Regions from separate parts of the Gottschalkia acidurici 9a genome, predicted to be linked through region 1. Evidence: a T-box and tRNA genes for the amino acid it is inferred to sense, from the RefSeq annotation. Region 1 holds a T-box; the other holds one or more tRNA genes.
What was found. A T-box is a leader RNA that pairs with one kind of tRNA and senses whether it is charged. The one in region 1 lies ahead of metG (methionine--tRNA ligase), so its partner is inferred to be a tRNA-Met.
Positions count from the first base shown of each region.

Region 2: it has a tRNA-Met gene. The T-box ahead of metG (methionine--tRNA ligase) is inferred to sense a tRNA for this amino acid. The anticodon was not compared.

Region 1 covers NC_018664.1:117,826-121,069, reverse strand. The annotation lists gene metG (methionine--tRNA ligase) at 1-1,811, opposite strand, end outside; T-box leader at 1,963-2,198, opposite strand; gene CURI_RS00590 (spore maturation protein) at 2,574-3,104, opposite strand; gene CURI_RS00585 (nucleoside recognition domain-containing protein) at 3,109-3,244, opposite strand, start outside.
Region 2 covers NC_018664.1:3,015,614-3,018,857, forward strand. The annotation lists partial or broken gene CURI_RS16595 (hypothetical protein) at 177-287, shown strand; tRNA gene CURI_RS14345 (tRNA-Pro) at 390-466, opposite strand; tRNA gene CURI_RS14350 (tRNA-Ser) at 515-603, opposite strand; tRNA gene CURI_RS14355 (tRNA-Lys) at 608-683, opposite strand; tRNA gene CURI_RS14360 (tRNA-Gln) at 700-775, opposite strand; tRNA gene CURI_RS14365 (tRNA-Arg) at 796-872, opposite strand; tRNA gene CURI_RS14370 (tRNA-Gly) at 881-954, opposite strand; tRNA gene CURI_RS14375 (tRNA-Tyr) at 966-1,051, opposite strand; tRNA gene CURI_RS14380 (tRNA-Val) at 1,056-1,131, opposite strand; tRNA gene CURI_RS14385 (tRNA-Glu) at 1,167-1,241, opposite strand; tRNA gene CURI_RS14390 (tRNA-Met) at 1,249-1,325, opposite strand; tRNA gene CURI_RS14395 (tRNA-Met) at 1,404-1,478, opposite strand; rRNA gene rrf (5S ribosomal RNA) at 1,488-1,604, opposite strand; tRNA gene CURI_RS14405 (tRNA-Leu) at 1,621-1,709, opposite strand; tRNA gene CURI_RS14410 (tRNA-Asn) at 1,716-1,790, opposite strand; rRNA gene rrf (5S ribosomal RNA) at 1,796-1,912, opposite strand; rRNA gene CURI_RS14420 (23S ribosomal RNA) at 1,982-3,244, opposite strand, start outside.

The sequences.
Region 1 (3,244 bases):
AGTATTACCTTTTTGCCTATTAAATCTTCTGGGCTGTAGTATTTAGCTATTCCTGATACTACTTGCCTTGTTTCTTCTCCTAGTTTTAATTGTAATACTAAAAGTCTATCAGCATCAGGATGTTTCTCTGCCTTTATTACTTCCGCTACTCTTAAATCTATCTTATCAAAATCGTCTATAGTTATACTATCATCCTCAACTATCTCTTCTTCTTGATTTTGTCCTCTTCTTTTTGCTATAAATTCTTGATTAGTTTTTACTAAGTTTTCTAACTCTTTTTTAATATCTAGTCGTGGGAACATTGGCTCACCTTTTTGTACTTGTAATCCTGATTGTAATTTTCCCCACTCTTTTATATCTTCCCAGTTAGCTTTACTTTCACCTAGTCCTAATTGTCTTAAGATATTGTCTGAAGTTTTCTCCATAAATGGTCTTATAAGAATTGACACAACTCTTATAGTTTCTGCTAAATTGTATAATACTGTGTTTAATCTTTCTTTATTTTCTTCTTCTTTTGCTAGTATCCAAGGTGCTGTTTCATCTACATATTTGTTTGCTCTACTTATAACCTTCCATATCTCTTCTAGTGCATTACTGAAGCTAACCTTTTCCATATGATCTTCAACTTTAGCATAAGCATTTACAACCAATTCTTTAAGTGAATCATCAAACTCACCATCTTTTGTAGGCTGTGGTATTATTCCATCATTATACTTTTCTATCATAGCTATAGTTCTACTAACTAAGTTTCCTAAATCATTTGCAAGATCTGCATTAAGTCTTTGTAAAAACTTCTCATTAGTATAAGAGCCATCATTTCCAAATGAGAATTCTCTTAGTAAGAAATATTTTAAAGCATCCACTCCATACAGCTCAATTAGTGGTTCTGGATATATTACATTTCCTTTTGATTTTGACATCTTATCATCGTCAAATAGTATCCAACCGTGACCAAATACTTTCTTAGGAAGCTCTATATCTAAAGCCATTAAAATTGCAGGCCATATAATAGTGTGGAATCTAACTATCTCTTTTCCTACAAATTGAATATCTGCTGGCCAATATTTTTTAAATTCTTCATCATTACCAGTTAAATATCCAAGCGCTGTTATATAGTTGCTTAGTGCATCTATCCAAACATATATTACATGTTTATCGTCAAATGGCACCTTTATTCCCCAATCAAATGACGATCTAGTCACACTTAAATCTTCTAGTCCTGGCTTTATGAAGTTATTTATCATTTCATTTCTTCTTGATTCTGGTTGTAAAAAATCATCTCTTTGTAATAATTCTAATAATCTATCTTGATATTTTGATAATCTGAAAAAATAAGTCTCTTCTTTTGCAAACTTCACTTCTCTTTTACAATCTGGACACTTTCCATCTTCTAGTTGGGTTTCTGTCCAAAATGATTCACAAGGAGTACAATAGTGTCCTTCATAGAATCCTTTATATATATCACCTTTATCATATAATTTTTGAAATATCTTTTGTACTATTTCTTTATGATCTTCATCTGTAGTTCTTATAAATCTGTCATATGATATATCTAAAGCTTTCCATAATTCTTTTATATTACCTACTATTCCATCTAGAAATTCCTTTGGCTTAAGTCCTTTTTCTTTAGCCACTGTTTGAATTTTCTGACCATGCTCATCTGTTCCTGTTAAAAATTTAACATCATATCCTTGTAATCTTTTAAATCTAGCCATTGTATCTGTTGCAACAGTACAGTAAGTATGACCTATATGTAAATTATCACTTGGATAATAGATAGGTGTTGTTACGTAAAAACTTTTTTTACTCATTTTCTCATCCTCCATCGTTTATATTTTTATATAAAAAAACCTTCTATCTCTTTATCAAGAAATAATACAATTTTTCAGAATTATATTATTCTTTGATAAGTTCAACTAAAATTCAGCCAGATATAAAATCTAACTAAATTAAGTATCACTTTATAGAGACGAAGGCTTAGTCTTCGCGGTACCACTCTAATTTATCTAAACTTCACAATTTAGAACTCACTAGGTCTTTAACCCATCAATATAACGGTTGATTTCCGATATAGCCTACTTAATTTCAACTATATAACTCAGGGGCCATATTCAGAATAACTTTTAACGCCAACTTTCACCTATCTTGGCTCTCTTTCAGATAAAAATTAATCCTACTCTTCCCTTCATAGTTTCTATTTATCTTAAACTATTTAACTAAAGCTATATAAAAAATATATTTAGTCGTATAAAATTTCAATCATATTTAGATAGTACTTATAATTAGCTTGATACTATTATAACCGATTATATCACAAGGTAAAAGATACTTCTATATAATTAATTTACTCTAACTACATTTATATATTTTTGTAGCTTAAATACTATTTATTATTTCAATATGTGTAATTGATTATACTTAATATAACACCATAATATATTTTTATTTATTCCAGCATATGATACTACGTTTTTTATCAAAACAGAAAATAATTAAGATTTCAATTAAATAAGAAATAAGATACCAGAAAATTCATATATTTATCTGGTATCTTATTTCTCTCCATTTATAAATTAAAACACAATACTACATACCACGACCGATGCTATTGTACCAGCTAAATGTGACACTAAAGCTGCTCCTAATGTATGTCTAGAATCTTTTATTCCTACAGCTCCAAAATAAACCGCCATAGTATATATAATAGTTTCTGCAGAACCCATCATTGTCGATGATACTCTTCCTATAAATGAATCTGGTCCATATGTAGTTATTATATCCTTTAAGACTCCAAGTGACGCACTTCCTGATATAGGTCTTATAATGAATAATGGCATAGTTTCTTGTGGTATACCCGCCAGTCTTCCTAATGGACTTAGTATCTTAGTGAGTATTTCCATTGATCCTGATTTTCTAAATAGTCCTATAGCTATAAAGATCGCTATAAGATATGGTATTATCCTTATTGCTGACTTGAATCCTTCTTTAGCTCCTTCTACAAAACAGTCATAAAGATCGACTTTATTTATGTATCCATGTATGAGTATTATACTCATTATTATTGGTATTATTGCTACAGATGCTATATTTATTATATCTACCATAATATCACCTTCCCCTCTGTAATATCTTTGCAGTGAGAACCCCTATTACAGTAGATACAAGTGTAGCTATCAAAGTAGTTCCTATAATCTCTGTTGGATTAGCAGATCCTGCATCTGCTCTTAATTTTAATACTGTAATG
Region 2 (3,244 bases), 210 kb from region 1:
TATTAAGGGCTACACCCTTATTGACCCTTAAGGGTAATTCCCTTAGAATAGAACTGATTTTCGAACTCCTTGAATAAGAAAAAAATTAGTTAAGCTATTTTCAGATTTTTATGTAGAAAATTTAAGATTCAAAAAATGGTCGATAGTGAACTTTATAGGTTCTAGTTGATAAGTTCTTAGAATTGACAAGGCAAAGCGCCGTACTGAAAAGATTGACAATAAAAGTATTATACAATTTTATTGATTATATTATAGTTCATCATAGAAGAAAACAAGCACTGTTATAATCAAAGATTAGATATTTACCTTAAATACACTTGTAGTTGTCTACTAAAAATAAAAAAGTAGTAATAACAATCTTGACTGTCATTACTACTCACTTTTCACATTGGTCGGGGTGGAGGGACTCGAACCCCCGGCCCCATGGTCCCAAACCACGTACGCTACCAAACTGCGCTACACCCCGATATATATCATTTGATTTTAATAAAAATCCAAACTAATTAAGCATTATTGGCGGAGGAGGTGGGATTCGAACCCACGTGGGCTTGCACCCTAACGGTTTTCAAGACCGCCCCGTTATGACCACTTCGGTACCCCTCCGGATTGGTGATCCATCCGCGACTCGAACGCGGGACACCCTGATTAAAAGTCAGGTGCTCTACCGACTGAGCTAATAGATCACAAAATATTTACTTCTGGCTGGGGTAGCAGGACTCGAACCTACGCATGCCAGAATCAAAATCTGGTGCCTTACCAACTTGGCGATACCCCAACATGTTATATATTATTTATTGGCGTGCCTACAGGGATTCGAACCCCGGACACTCGGCTTAGAAGGCCGATGCTCTATCCAGCTGAGCTATAGGCACTCGTTTTTTGGAGCGGGTGAAGGGAATCGAACCCTCGCAACTGGCTTGGAAGGCCAGGGCTCTACCACTGAGCTACACCCGCATATTATATTTTGGTGGAGGAGACTGGATTCGAACCAGTGAAAGCGAAGCTAACGGATTTACAGTCCGTCCCCTTTGGCCAGCTCGGGAACTCCTCCATATTGGTGGGCGCGACAGGGCTCGAACCTGTGACCCCCTGCTTGTAAGGCAGGTGCTCTCCCAGCTGAGCTACGCGCCCGTAATTTTATTACGGATTTCTGGGATTTTCTTTTTTGGTGACCCTACCGGGATTCGAACCCGGGTTACCGCCGTGAAAGGGCGGTGTCTTAACCGCTTGACCATAGGGCCATCTATATGGTAGCGGTGAACGGATTTGAACCGCTGACACTGCGGGTATGAACCGCATGCTCTAGCCAACTGAGCTACACCGCCATATTCAACTCGTAAAACTGATTTTTTCCAAGTTAATACTCAGCCTTAAGCTGAGTTCATGTTTTAGTTTATATATTTTGGTTGCGGGGACCGGATTTGAACCGATGACCTTCGGGTTATGAGCCCGACGAGCTGCCGCTGCTCCACCCCGCGATAATAGTTATCTAGCAACGTCTTACTCTCCCAGGCAGTTTCCCACCAAGTACCATTAGCGCTGAAGGGCTTAACTTCTGTGTTCGGTATGGGAACAGGTGTGACCCCTTCGCTATCGTCACTAAATATAATAACATTTTTTTGGTGCCGAGGACCGGAATCGAACCGGTACGATCTTTAAGGATCGCAGGATTTTAAGTCCTGTGCGTCTGCCAGTTCCGCCACCCCGGCAAAAAATGGCTCTCAGGGTGGGACTCGAACCCACAACCTACCGATTAACAGTCGGGTGCTCCACCGTTGAGCTACCTAAGAATAAAAACCAGCAACGTCTTACTCTCCCAGGCAGTCTCCCGCCAAGTACCATCAGCGCTGAAGGGCTTAACTTCTGTGTTCGGTATGGGAACAGGTGTGACCCCTTCGCTATCGTCACTGGATTTCTTTGCTTTTTTAAAGATGTTTTGCACCTTCAAAACTACACAGCGATTAGATTATTCTTTAATATATTGGTCAAGCCCTCGATCTATTAGTATCACTAAGCTGAAGACATTGCTGCCCTTACACCTGTGACCTATCTACCAGGTAGTCTTCCTGGGATCTTACTAGGTTAACCCTATGGGAAATCTTATCTTGAGGGAGACTTCGTACTTAGATGCCTTCAGCACTTATTCTTTCCAGACTTAGCTACTCAGCCATGCCGCTGGCGCGACAACTGATACACCAGAGGTCTGTTCATCCCGGTCCTCTCGTACTAGGGACAACTCCTCTCAAATTTCCTACGCCCACGACGGATAGGGACCGAACTGTCTCACGACGTTCTGAACCCAGCTCGCGTGCCTCTTTAATGGGCGAACAGCCCAACCCTTGGAACCTACTTCAGCTCCAGGATGAGACGAGCCGACATCGAGGTGCCAAACCTCCCCGTCGATGTGGACTCTTGGGGGAGATAAGCCTGTTATCCCCGGGGTAGCTTTTATCCGTTGAGCGATGGCCCTTCCACTCGGTGCCACCGGATCACTAAGTCCAACTTTCGTTCCTGCTCGACTTGTAGGTCTCGCAGTCAAGCTCCCTTCTGCCTTTACACTCTTCGTACGATTTCCGACCGTACTGAGGGAACCTTTGAGCGCCTCCGTTACTCTTTAGGAGGCGACCGCCCCAGTCAAACTGCCCAACTGACAGTGTCCTAAAACTGGTTTCACAGTTTCTAGTTAGAACTTCAGCATCATAAGGGTGGTATCCCAACGGTGACTCCACCAAAGCTGGCGCCCTGGTTTCTAAGTCTCCCACCTATCCTGTACATATGATACCAAAATTCAATATCAGCCTGCAGTAAAGCTCCACGGGGTCTTTCCGTCCTGTCGCGGGTAACCAGCATCTTCACTGGTACTACAATTTCACCGGATCTCTTGTTGAGACAGTGCCCAAATCGTTACGCCTTTCGTGCGGGTCGGAACTTACCCGACAAGGAATTTCGCTACCTTAGGACCGTTATAGTTACGGCCGCCGTTTACTGGGGCTTAAGTTCTGAGCTTCGCTTGCGCTAACTCTTCCCCTTAACCTTCCAGCACCGGGCAGGCGTCAGCCCCTATACTTCATCTTTCGATTTAGCAGAGACCTATGTTTTTGGTAAACAGTCGCTTGGGCCTATTCACTGCGGCTGGTTGCTGCTCCAGGTGTGCACCCTTCACAGCCTCCAGCACCCCTTCTCCCGAAGTTACGGGGTTATTTTGCCGAGTTCCTTAACAAGAGTTCTTCCGCTCGTCTTAGGA